Linked DNA regions of Terriglobus roseus. The protein of the gene in region 2 interacts with the protein of the main gene of each other region in a pairwise test. Links are inferred from orthologs where the notes say so. Each region holds a gene or a part of one and is shown on either strand. Other genes may lie near its edges. The genes, in order: ruvA and ruvC.

The links.
Region 1: the proteins of ruvC (region 2) and ruvA interact in binary tests that used the Escherichia coli proteins (3 or more experiments, as listed by UniProt). The link is inferred for Terriglobus roseus from one-to-one orthologs.

The regions. Positions count from the first base shown.
Region 1 is NZ_LT629690.1:4,214,352-4,220,565, forward strand. What follows is about bases 1,684-4,613. They hold ruvA (Holliday junction branch migration protein RuvA), read right to left. Parts: upstream 3,490-4,613; coding sequence 2,878-3,489; downstream 1,684-2,877. Other genes in these bases: BLT38_RS17655 (FAD-dependent oxidoreductase), read right to left, coding at 1,684-1,804; BLT38_RS17660 (TetR/AcrR family transcriptional regulator), read left to right, coding at 1,905-2,612; BLT38_RS17670 (hypothetical protein), read right to left, coding at 3,490-4,320; BLT38_RS17675 (hypothetical protein), read left to right, coding at 4,360-4,613. Also shown: BLT38_RS17645 (TetR/AcrR family transcriptional regulator), read left to right, coding at 1-154; BLT38_RS17650 (nuclear transport factor 2 family protein), read right to left, coding at 195-548; more of BLT38_RS17655, read right to left, coding at 620-1,683; more of BLT38_RS17675, read left to right, coding at 4,614-4,683; BLT38_RS17680 (MFS transporter), read left to right, coding at 4,704-6,011; BLT38_RS17685 (SDR family NAD(P)-dependent oxidoreductase), read right to left, coding at 6,067-6,214. UniProt on the Escherichia coli protein: The RuvA-RuvB-RuvC complex processes Holliday junction (HJ) DNA during genetic recombination and DNA repair.
Region 2 is NZ_LT629690.1:1,803,126-1,809,374, forward strand. What follows is about bases 2,242-5,206. They hold ruvC (crossover junction endodeoxyribonuclease RuvC), read left to right. Parts: upstream 2,242-3,453; coding sequence 3,454-3,960; downstream 3,961-5,206. Other genes in these bases: BLT38_RS07700 (acyl-CoA desaturase), read right to left, coding at 2,275-3,261; BLT38_RS07710 (hypothetical protein), read left to right, coding at 3,957-4,592; rsmA (16S rRNA (adenine(1518)-N(6)/adenine(1519)-N(6))-dimethyltransferase RsmA), read right to left, coding at 4,594-5,206. In the rest of the region: BLT38_RS07690 (sensor histidine kinase), read right to left, coding at 1-726; BLT38_RS07695 (PP2C family protein-serine/threonine phosphatase), read right to left, coding at 723-2,147; more of rsmA, read right to left, coding at 5,207-5,382; glycogen synthase GlgA, read left to right, coding at 5,444-6,249.

The DNA.
Region 1 (6,214 bases), 2.4 Mb from region 2 along the record:
GAACAAACAGCGTTCCACAACTACCAAGCGAGCAGAACGCGAATGGGCATTTCAAGTCGTAGCCCTGCTTGAAGGAGGCATGATCCTCGCCCTCGCCCTCGACGATAAAAACGCCTTCACCGCGCTAACACGCACACTGCCTTCAAGACCATAGTGAACGTGCGCATCACAACTCCTGACAGGCAACGACAGTGTTATGCCTGTGCGTCCGGAGTTTCACGAGGATAGTAAAAAGCCTGTATGCCTTTGATCTTTCCGTCTGGAATGTGGATGAGATCAAAGACGTGATCCACGCCGGCTATCGTCTCCATGTCGAACAGCGTTGCAACGTAATCACCCTCTACGATGTGCTGCTTCAACTCAATGCCCTTGACCATCGGCAGAATGCTCGACAGAAACCCTAACACCATCTGTCGACCTTGAAGCTTAGGCATGCGCGGGCCTTCAAACGTTACGTCATCTGCAAAGGCAATCTTTGAAGTGTCCTTCGTTGAGAAGCAATTCAAATACTCCTCAACCACCGCAATCATCTGCTCGCGTGACGACATAGATTCTCCTGGGGATCACAAAACCAACTTGCCGCTCGCATCCTGCTGGACCATTAAACAAGATGAACGAGTTAGCAGTTTTTAGTCGTCTGTTTAAACCGTGTCATTTCAGCATCACCAAACCTACGAAACAACGCCACCACACGATCAGCAGCATCCGGCGCATAGAACATCTCTGTATTCGTCATCGTGTCTGCCGTCATGTGCTGCATCCGGGCGAACATCTCCGCCTCATACTTTGCAATCGCCTCAGCAGATGACGCTTCATGAAGCAGAAGTCTGGACAGCACCAGCGCATCAAGCATCGCCATGTTCACGCCTTCCCCTGCATACGGTGGCATCACGTGGGCTGCGTCACCAATCAGCGTGACATTGGGTTTTGCATCCCAATGTTGATCAGCCGGGCAAACCAGCAGCGGACGCCACACCATCGACACAGCCTCCCGAAAGAGCGGTTCCCACAACGTACTCCATCCCTCAAAGTTCGCGTGGAACCATGCCACGCGTTGCGCCGGGGTGCTCGCTTCTTCAAGGCTCTCCCTCGCAGCAGTGTCCTGTGTCTTCAGCCCCACATAAACCAGCACACTGCCATCGGGCTTGGTTCCCATGCCAATCGTCCTTTCGCCACCCAGGGCGATCAACGCGGATCCACCAAGAAGCTCCCATAGCTCCGGTATCGTCTGCGCCCCCGCACGCACAAGGCACTCCACCAGCGACACGCCCACATACTCTGGCCGGATCGGAGTCACTAATTCACGTAAACGAGAGTTCGCACCGTCGCAGCCAATCGCGATATCGGCAACGGCTGTCCTCCCACCCGCAAAACGCAGCAGCACCTGTTCGCCCTGCATCTCTGCAGCTTCCAGCTTGCAATCCCATTGCACGGTGCCAGGTTGAAGTGAGTCGAGCAGAAGATCGCGCAACGGACCACGCTCAATCTCCGGACGCTTCCCGGCACCCGACATCTGGCGAGGATGGTCATGCAGAACCGTTCCCGCAGCATCGGTAAGGCGAAGTCGATCAAGGTCAGGCCGATGGTTCGCCCAGAACGCATCCATCAAACCGGCAGCTTCAAGCGCCGCCAACCCGGAGTTCTCATGCAGGTCCAGTGCGCTACCCTGCACACGCGCACTGCGGCTCTGGTCACGCTCATACACCAGCACCTGTGCGCCACCCTGCTGTAGTAATCGGGCCAGCGTCAGCCCACCCGGTCCACCACCAACAATCGCAATCTTCTTTCCATCCAGTCCACTCATACATCGAATCCTCAGGGCAGTTCCGTCCGATCAAAGCGCCAGTGGAACGCCGTTCCATTCATATTGGAACGCTGTTCCATTTCTGTGTCAAGATAAAGCCATGGTGAAGCAGCGAAAGGGCGGTCCAAGGCGTGAAGAATCCCTTTCACGCGAAAACATCATCCAGGCATCCATTGAGCTGCTGGATAGCGATGGTGAAGAAGGGCTGACATTCCGAGCGCTTGCTGAACGGCTGGCGACTGGTCCCGGTGCTCTCTATTGGCATATCGCCAACAAAAGCGATCTGCTCATTGCAGCCTGCGACAGCTTGGTCGCCCGAACAATGAGCCAGATTCCGGTTACCACCCCGAACGAAACGATTCGTGCCGTAGCGCTCGCCCTGTTTGACCTGATCGACGCGCACCCCTGGCTAGGCTCAGCCCTCACAAGCTCTCCGGGAGCGCTCCCTGTCGTGCGTGTTCTTGAGCCCATCGGCCAGCAGATTCAAGCGCTCGGAGTGCCTGACGATCAGCAATGGAATGCCACGGGAACATTGATGGCCTTCATCCTGGGCGTCAGCAGGCAGAACGCCGCCAACCGGCAACTCGCAAGAGCGAAAAATCTTGATCGCGCCCACTTCCTCGACGTGGTGGCCACCGCATGGTCACAGCTCGACCCGAAGGAACATCCGTTCGTGAGCACCGTCGTCGGACGGATACGAAACCACGATGATCGCGCAGACTTTCTCGCCGGAATCGATGTAATCCTCGCGGGCATTGCATCACTGCAATCCAATTCACGTCCTCCACTCAAACGTCAGCGTTCGTGAGTGAACCAAAGCACCGCCGCAACAGCACGCTGTCAAGCCCCTTGACCACTCAAGCCCAACAAATCAAAGCAAATAGAGCTGGCATGTTATTTCCCCGAACTCACTAAAATAGAAACAGAAGAGAAAAGGGCCACGCACGCGCGGCCCTAACTCCTTTAGAAAGACGATTTTGCCTCTAACCCCAATGGGCAGACGATTTTAGCGACATCCGCGCCGTAACCCCAATAGAAAGACGATTTTAGAAAAACAGGGGGGAGGGGGTACCCTACCGGATGGCCTGCATGCTGTAACGGAACAACGCATCGAAGTCCGTCCGAATCGTCAGTTCAGAGCTTTCGTGTTTCGCAATCGCCGTCTCCACGGCGCGCTGAGCGCTGTCGCGCTTGTAGCCCAGGTTCACCAGCGCAGACAGCACATCGTCCACCACAGGTCCGCCCTGGAATCCGGAAGTCTGCACAGGTGCAGCGGCCTGCAGATCGTCCAGCTTGTCCTTCAGCTCCAGCACCACGCGTTCGGCAGTCTTCTTGCCAATGCCCGGAATCTTCACCAGCATCGCAGTGTCGCCACCGCGAATAGCACTCACAAGACGCTCCGCCGAAAGTCCACTCAACACCGTGATCCCCAGCTTCGGCCCAATCCCGCTGACAGTGATCAGCCGCTCAAACAGGCGCTTCTCATCGCGGTCGGTAAAGCCGAACAGTGCAATCGCATCCTCACGCACCTGCGTGTTGATGTGCAGCGACACCTCAGCGCCTTCATCCGGCAACGAGGTGAACGTGGTCACGCTGATGGCCACGTCATAACCAACACCGCCGCAGTCCACAATGACAGCGTTGGGCGACTTGGAGAGCAAACGTCCGCGCAGGTGAGCAATCATCTAGCCGCGCCGCCGATACAGGATCTGGAACTGGTAACCGTCATTCGGCGGGAAGAGCCTGCTGATGGCGCGCAATCGTTCCGCCAGCGCGGGTGCAGCAAGCAACGGATACTCGCGCTCACGCAGGTCGCTGTAGTCGAAGTCCATGAATACGCTCAGCAGGTAGATCGCCAGCGAGTCGGCAAACGCCGCAGCATAGTAGCTGGTCCGAGCCTTCTCATCCACGGTGCCACGCGGTGCCGACCCCCGAGCCCGCGCATCCAGCTCGGTCACGGACACACCCAGCGCACCCGCCCGGTCCTCCCACGCATCAATGGACGTCTCACCGCGCACATTCGCAGTCACTTGCTTCCACAGCAGCTCACTGAAGCTTGGCGGAACGCCAATCGTGTCGGTGAAGTTATGCGCGATGTTGATAAAGAACTCGAATGCCAGCGCAAATCGGTCGGTGTGGAGGCGACTGCTGAGGAAGACCACTTCCTTACCGTCCACCTGCGCATTGCGGTGGCAGATAGCGCGATCGGCCAGCGCCAAACTGTATGCAGGCGCAATCAGCGTCCGGTCGATCAGCGGAAAGGCAGCGGTTTCGCCGCCCTCAAGTCGAGAGCCACTCAGCGCCAGTGGTACAAACACGTACCGAAAGCCAGTCAGGCCGTTGCTGATACCGGTTGGAACGGTTCCCACCAGCCGCGCAATCTCGTCCGCCGTCAGCGACGGCAGATCCAGACGCCCCAGCGTGGCGTACTGCAGGCCATTCGGTGCGGTCGTTGCCTGCGCCTGTTGCGTGGCCTCTTCCGGTGTTAGTAGATCGGTTGTCAGAGCCTCAGCCATTCAAGCGGTATTCTAATGGCTGAGGCAGCCGTAATTCACATGGCAGACACATCCGCATCCCGCCCGCAGATTGCACCCGGCTACACCGGCCCCCGTTTCCTGGGCGCGCCCGTAGGCGACTTCAGCGTCTTCCAGACGATTCTGCTGTCACTGGCCAGCGGCGCTGTGGCCTTCTTCGCGGGTACCTTCCTCGCCATCATGTCCATGCTGGTGATGACGATGTTCGGCCATAAGCCAGACTTCTCCATTGCCTACCGCTGGGTCGGCGCCCCGCTGGGCATCGCGGTCCTCGTGATCGCCGGGGTATTCCTCACCTCTGCACTCGTCAGCCGCATTCGTCGTTCGGCACAAGCACCGCGATAACTTACACTGGCCTCACCTTCATGGCTGGCGAAACCTACTACGCAGATACCTACGCACCCGCGGAACGCTACCGCTGGACCATCGGCGTGCTGCTTGGTGTGGGCGTGCTGGTCAACTACTTCGACCGCGTCAACCTGTCCGTATCGCACGATGCGCTGGTAGATAGCTTCGGCATCACGCCGCAGGTCTTCGGCCAACTCTCCGCGGCATACTCATGGACCTATGCCGCCTGCCAACTCCCCACCGGCGTAGTCCTGGACCTCTTCGGCGTCCGTAAGGTCACCCTATGGTCGGTGCTCATCTGGGGCATCGCATCGCTCGCCGCAGCCTTCGCGCCGGGAATCATATTCTTCTTCGCTGCGCGACTGTTGTTGGGTATTGGTGAAGCACCAACCTTCCCTGCCAACGCAAAGGCCGTTGGAGCGTGGTTTCCATCGCACGAGCGCTCCCTCGCAACAGCGCTGTTTGATGGATCTGCAAAGCTGGCGAATGCCATTGGTGTTCCGCTGCTTGGGTTGTTGCTGCTGGAAGTTGGCTGGCGTTGGTCGTTCGGCTTCACGGCGGTATTGTCGTTTGGATACATGGCGCTGTTCGCTATCCTCTACCGCGAGCCGGGACGATTCTCCATGCGCAACGTCATCCGTACGCCGTCGCTCGTTCCCGGTGGTGATGCAGCGCAGATCATTGCGCCTCCCATTCCACTCGGACAGTTGCTGCGTCAGCGGAAGATCATCGGTCTGGCGATTGGCTCCGGTGCTTACAACTACGTCTTCTATCTGCTGATCACATGGCTGCCAACGTATCTCGCACAGGCACAACACATCACCCTGCAACAGTCGTTCCTGTACACGGGTGTGCCTTGGTTGGTGGCGGCCGCTTGTGGCTTCCTCATCGGTGGCGTTTTGGTGGATGCGCTCATCCGGAATGGTTATAACGCCAGCACGGTGCGGCGTACGGTGCTGATTGGTGGAACCATCTGCGGGCTTGGGATTTTGGGTGCGGCCTTTGCGCATACCGTCAGTGGCGCGCTGATATGCATCACGCTATCGATCGGTGGATTGTCTGCAGCATCGCCGGTTATCTGGAGTCTTCCATCGCTGCTGGTGCCGAATACAAGCACTGGTAAGGTTGGTGGGATCGTTAACTTCGCGAACCAGATCTCTGCGATCCTTGCGCCTATCGTTACGGGGTATACCGTGGGGGCAACGCATAGCTACACGCTGGCCTTCGCTATTCCTGCGATCTATATCGTGATCGGGATTGCTTCGTACTTCGTGCTGCTGGGGCGCATTGAGCCCATTGATGTGCGTGAAGCTCTCCAAGGCTAGGAACGTCCACAAGAGTCTTACTCTTGCGGACGTTGCATACGCTTTGTGAACTCTCTTACTTCTTCACCAGTGCGCGCGTTGCGCCTACTGAGATGCCGCCGTCGATCAGGATGGTCTGTCCTGTGACGTAGCGGGATGCTTCACTGGCTAGGAAGACTACTGCTCCGTCCAGATCGTTGGGTGCGCCGGGACGCTTCATCGGG
Region 2 (6,249 bases):
AGCCGCAATCCCTACACCCTGATCCGTAATGCGTAGTGTCGCGGTATTGAAGCGCGGCGTACCCAGTTCGGCTGTGATGTGAACGCCGTTGGGGGAGTACTTCACCGCGTTATCCAGGATGTTCAAGATGGCAGTGCGCAACGCGTCCGCATCGCCCAAAACCTGAATCTGTTTCCCCACGGCGCGATCCTCAAACTGCACCGCGTCCGGCGATAGGTGATGCCGCCGGACAGTCTCCTCAAGGCAGGTTTGCGCCAACGCTCTCAGATCTACCGGCAATCGAGCCCTCAGGTTGCGCTTTACGCCTTTGGCGCCAGCCTCGCCCGCACGCAGAATCTGCTCCACCGTAGCCAGCAGGCGATCATTATCCTCGCGGATGCGGCTATAGAACTCCTGCCGTTGTGACTCCTCCAGCGGACGCCGCTGCAACGTATCCAGATAAAGCCGGATGGAGGCAATCGGTGTCTTCAGCTCATGAGTCACGGCGTTCAAAAAGCTGTCCTGGCGTTCATTGCGGCGGATTTCGCGCACCAGAAAGATCGTGTTCAGAACAAGGCCAGCAATGATGACGGCAAAGAACAGGATGCCTATCACCAGCAACGCAACCCGGCGTTCCGTCACGTTGAGGATGATCCAACCAACGTTGAGGGCAACCGCCAATCCCACCAGGCAGATACCCAGCGTGATGAAGAAGGCAATGGTGCCGCGTCTGCGGGTGATATTCATGCAGCGGCTCCTGCAAACTCATTGCGGTAATCGCAGACCATCACCGTCAGATCATCGGATTGGGCAGCCGACCATTGCATCACCGTCTTCATCATGCTGCGAGCACACTCCTCCGCGGAGAGGTCACGATTATCTCTCAGGAGAGATGCCAGGCGCTCCACCCCGAACTCTTCCCCTGCGGTACTCTCTGCTTCCAGCATGCCATCCGTATACAACAGGATGCGGTCACCATGTCGCAGGGGAAGTGTCCTGGTTGTGTATTCAGCAAAGCCAAACGCACCCAGAAGGAGGCCATTTTCTTCGATGGGCAGTATCGTGTTTTCCCGCAGCCACAGCATGGGCGGATGAGCAGCAGCACTGTAACGCAGTTCGCCGGATTCGCTATTCAGATAGACATACGCAGCGGTGACGAACTGTCCCTGAACATTGCCACAGAGGCTTCCATTCATCCGTCGCAACACTTCCGCAGGATCATCTGCAACTGCGCGCAGAGAGGCCGCAACCGCCTTCACCATGGATGCAATGAGAGCTGCTGGAACCCCATGACCTGAGACATCGGCGATGAATAGGGCAACCTCTTCGTTACGGAGTGAGATGTATTCGTAAAAGTCGCCCGCCACGGCAGTCATCGGCTGGTATTGCGCAGCCACCTCGAAGAAGTCGGAAACTGGCGACGCTGTGGGAAGAATTGAGCGTTGAATACGCTGCGCAATATCGAGTTCATTCTCAATCGTGCGCAGCTGCTGTTCCCGTGCAAGTGTCCGACGGGCGGCGACTGTCCCAAGCACTACGAGCAGCACGAGGAATGCGAACGGCTCTACGTTGAAATACGGGATGGTATGGACGAAGTCCGCAAGGTTTTCATACAACGCGCCAACGATGAACAGGATCAGGCCCTGCTGAATCAGGCGCGTCTCTCGCGATACCGATCGATCCAGCGCCAGTTCCACGGCAGCCACTATCAGCGAGATCGACACGACAAAGGTGTAGATGTTTGCTATCTGGTAGTGGGGGCCGGTAACCAGCGTGAGCAACGACAGCACGATGAGGATCGGTGCCACCGCATAGAGCAAGATCCGTCCAATTCGATGGAAGAGGTTCAACTCTTTGAAAAAGAGATACGCCGGAATCGGTACAAGATAGCCAAGGCCAATGGTCAGCCATAGAACAAGCCGAGATTGTGAGTGCAGTTGCCACGTCGGCTGGTGACGGACGACGAGTCGTACGCCATAGAGAATGGAAAACAGCGCAAACCACAACAACAGCGGGTCTGCCTTGCGGCGCAGGATGCACACTACTGCGGCGACCAGCCCTGCGAATGTGATGACCGTACCCAGGCTTAGAAATACCTGGTCGTAATTGAAGAGGCGTAGGGCCTCTTCAACAGGGATCTGCACTCTGGGCACTGCAGCAATCAGCATTCGTTGTGCGGCCCCCGTCCCGATAGCCATTATCTACCGGAGCATCAGGCGACAGATACTCCCGTGTGCAAGAGAAAGGCGCGACGTTGAGCAACGTCGCGCCTTTTGATGTTGTTTGTGGATAGGGTTATGCGCCAGCCGGTTTCGGGTTCTTCGGATCCCACTTGGCAACCTGGACCTTCTTCGCCAGGCCAATCTTCTCCAGGAGCCAGATGCCGTAGTAGTTGGGGTCGAACTCGTACCACACCAGGCCGTGACGAACGCTCACTGGATGCGCATGGTGGTTGTTGTGCCAGCCTTCGCCACCGGTCAGAATGGCAACCCACCAGCTATTGCGTGAGTCGTCCTTCGTCTCAAAGCGGCGACCACCAAACATGTGCGTCGCGGAGTTCACCAGCCAGGTGGCGTGAACGCCGATGCAAACGCGCAGGAAGGTACCCCACAGAACCATGCCCAGCATGTCGTGAACGCCACCCATCCAGTAGCCAATGCCCATCTGGATGAAACCAGCAACGGTCAGCGGCAGCCAGTGATACTTGCTCAGCCAGCGCTGCGCGGGGTCGCGGGTAAGGTCAGGAGCGTAGCGACCCAGCAGGGCGGTCTCGCTATGCAGGGCGCGGCCGGTGATGATCCAGCCGATATGAGCCCAGAAGGTGCCATCGTTCGGCGTATGCGGATCGCCGTCGTGGTCGCTGTGCTGATGATGAACGCGGTGCGTGGCCACCCAGAAAATCGGTCCGCCTTCCAGCGCCATGGTGCCGCAGGTGGTCAGGGCAATCTCAAGCCAGCGGGGAACGCGGTAGCCGCGGTGCGTCAGCAGGCGATGGTAGGTCATACCGATGCCCACATTGATCGCAAGGAAGTACATGACCGCAGCGCAGATGACATACTTCCACGACCAGAAGAACAGGGCAGCAAAACCCAGCACGTGGAAGATGCTGAACGCAATGGTCGTGATCCAGTTGATGCGTCCCTGCTGGTGCTCACGCCCCATGCGCAGGTCCTGCTTCACCTTTTCGCGCTGTGCAACGGCGGCCGCAACGTGGCGCGCGGGCTGGTCGGCGGGTGTTGCTGTAGATGTGTTCTGCTCAACCTGGTCAACAACTGGTGACATTCTGCTCTGCTTTCCGGCGGAAGGTTTCTGGTTCCGCTCTACACCATTGACCCTATCGCGAAGGGGACCCTCCCGTGTGTAAGAGTTCTGTCAGGGCCCTGGTACATGAAAACTCAGGGCTTTACGGGGCCGGTTATCGACTCGACCACCTCCCGTCGCCGTTCACGGCCTGCTAACGATACACTCGTCACCATGCGGGTTTTCGGCATCGATTGCGGCACGGAATACACCGGCTGGGGGGTTGTCCAGGTGGAGGAAACACCGCGCGAACGCCGTCTTGTGCCAGTGGCCGCCGGGGCCATCCGCCTGAATAAAAAAGAGCGCACACCGCTGCGGCTGCAGCAGGTATACGTCGAGTTAACAGGCCTGCTGACGGCGTATCAGCCTGATTGTGTCGCCATTGAAGACGTCTTTTTCGCCGCAAATGCCAAAAGCGCGCTGAAACTGGGCCATGTGCGCGGCGTCGCCATGCTGGCGGCAGCATCCTGCGGACTTTCCGTCAGCGAATACGCACCACTGTCCATCAAGTCCGCTGTTGTGGGCTACGGACTGGCCGCCAAGGAACAAGTACAGTTCATGGTGGCGCGCTTGCTGGACCTTGAAAAAGCGCCAGAACCCGCCGATGCTGCGGACGCTCTGGCCATTGCTATCTGCCATGTTCATACTGCCCAGACACAGATGGGTGTCGGAGTCCGATGAAGCGATTGTTCCTTGCAACACTCTTGTTTGCCTTGCCGCTGCACGGACAGTCGACCTACAGCGTCACCATGACCTATGACCGTGACGGCCTGACCGTGCCGCATTGGAAGATCATGATCCCCGAGCAGGGCGAAGCGCAGTACACCGGCAAGCCGATCAAAGGAGTAGACCCCGGACTCGTCAGTTTCCGTGTGTCAGCCTCAGGACGCGAAAAGCTCGGCTGGCTCCTTGGCCAGTCGAACAACATGCAACCCTGCGAAACCAAGAGCAAGGGAATTGCGAATATGGGCCAGAAAGACGTCACCTATTGGCCCAGCGGTGCCTCCGAAGTCCATTGCAGCTTCAATTTCACTGACAATAAGGCGCTCGGCCAGTCCACTGACTACATCATGGCCCTGGCCAACACGATCCAGACCGGAGTCGAGCTAGATCGCCTGCATCGCTACGACCGCCTCGGCCTGGACGCAGTCATGCACCGCCTCGTAGCCGATGTAAAAGAGCATCGCGCAGTCGAAGTCATTGCGATCCAGCCAACGCTCCAACGACTGGTGGAAGATGACGCGCTAATGGATCGCGTACGCGCCAACGCACAGAGTCTTTTGACTCTGGCCACCCAGGAAGCTGCTAAGTAAGTCAGATGGCGCGATAAAGCGCGGCGAAGCGATCCAGCGGCAACGCCTCGGCCCTCGCAGAAGGCTCAATCTCCGCAGCACCACATGCCTCTGCAATCTGCTCTGAGGTATATCCAGCGGCACGCAGATTGTTGTTCAGCGTCTTGCGCTTCTGCTGGAAGCAAAGCTTCAAAAAACGATCAAACCCGGCGGCATCCGTAATGCCCAATTCCACAAAGCGCGGCGCAAAGCGCATCCGCAACACCGTGGAGTACACATCCGGCGGAGGATCAAACGCACCCGGCGGCAGCGTGAACACATTGGCCACCTCCGCATGCATCTGTACTGTGGCAGACAACAGCCCAAAGTCACGATTACCCGGCTCTGCGGCCACACGATCAGCCACTTCGCGCTGCATCATCACCACGGCCAGTTCCATGGCAGCTTCATGCGCGCACAGATGCAGCAAAATGTCGCTGGTGATGTAGTACGGCAGATTGCCAATGACCAACGCTTTTTCGCCTGCCGGAACCAGCGCGGTGATGTCCGTCTCCAGAATGTCCGCTTCAACAATCTCCACGTTCGGATGATTGCGAAACTTGAAGCGCAGTTCCGGGACCAGCGACCGATCCAGCTCAATGCAGGTCAGCTTTTTCGCTCGTTCAGCCAGAATCGTGGTGATGGCGCCGTGTCCTGGGCCAATCTCAATGACCGTGCGCGTGGACACATCACCCAGTGCATCCGCAATGCGATGCCGGGCGTTATCGTCCACCAGAAAGTTTTGTCCGAGCTTTGGTTTGCGTTGCTGCATCTGATACGGTGTGCGTGCTCCTCTCGTTAGGGTAACGTGGAGCATGGAAGCAGGAGTGTAGATGCACATCGTATTTGCAGCATCGGAGTGTGTACCCTGGGCCAAGACCGGCGGCCTGGCGGACGTGGTGGGCGCATTGCCGCCCGTGCTGGTACGTATGGGACATCGTGTCACCACCTTCGTGCCGTATTACCGGCAGGTGGCGAAAAAGCTGTCAGACCTGCCCGTAGTCATCCCCAGTCTCACCATGCCGTACACGTACTACCAGCGTTACGCGCGTGTACTGGATGGCGGTGTACATGAGGGCGTGCAGATTTATTTCATCGACTGCCCGGAGATGTTTGACCGCGAAAACTTTTACGCCACCCCCAGCGGCGACTATCCCGACAACTGGGAACGCTTCGGCCTCTTCAGCCGCGCCGTCATTGAAGCAAGCAAGATTCTCGGTGTGCCCGACGTCTTCCACGCACACGACTGGCAAGCCGCGCTCATCCCCATCTTCCTGCGGTCCATTTATTTCTTTGACCCCGTTCTGCGCCGCGTGCCATGCGTCTTCACCATTCACAACGCGGGATACCAGGGCTGGTTCCCATCAAGCATCATGCCGCGCCTGTTGCTCCCATGGGACATGTTCACCATGGACAAGCTGGAAATGTACGACCAAGTAAACCTGCTCAAGGGCGGCTTGGTCTATGCCGACGCACTCACAACCGTCAGCCGCCGCTACGCGGAAGAGATTCAGACCAGCGAATTTGGCAACGGGCTCGATGCGATCTTCCGCCGCCGCAGCGCAGATCTGTTCGGCATCCTGAATGGCGTGGATTACGAGGAGTGGGACCCCGCGCAGGACAAACACATTGCCGCACA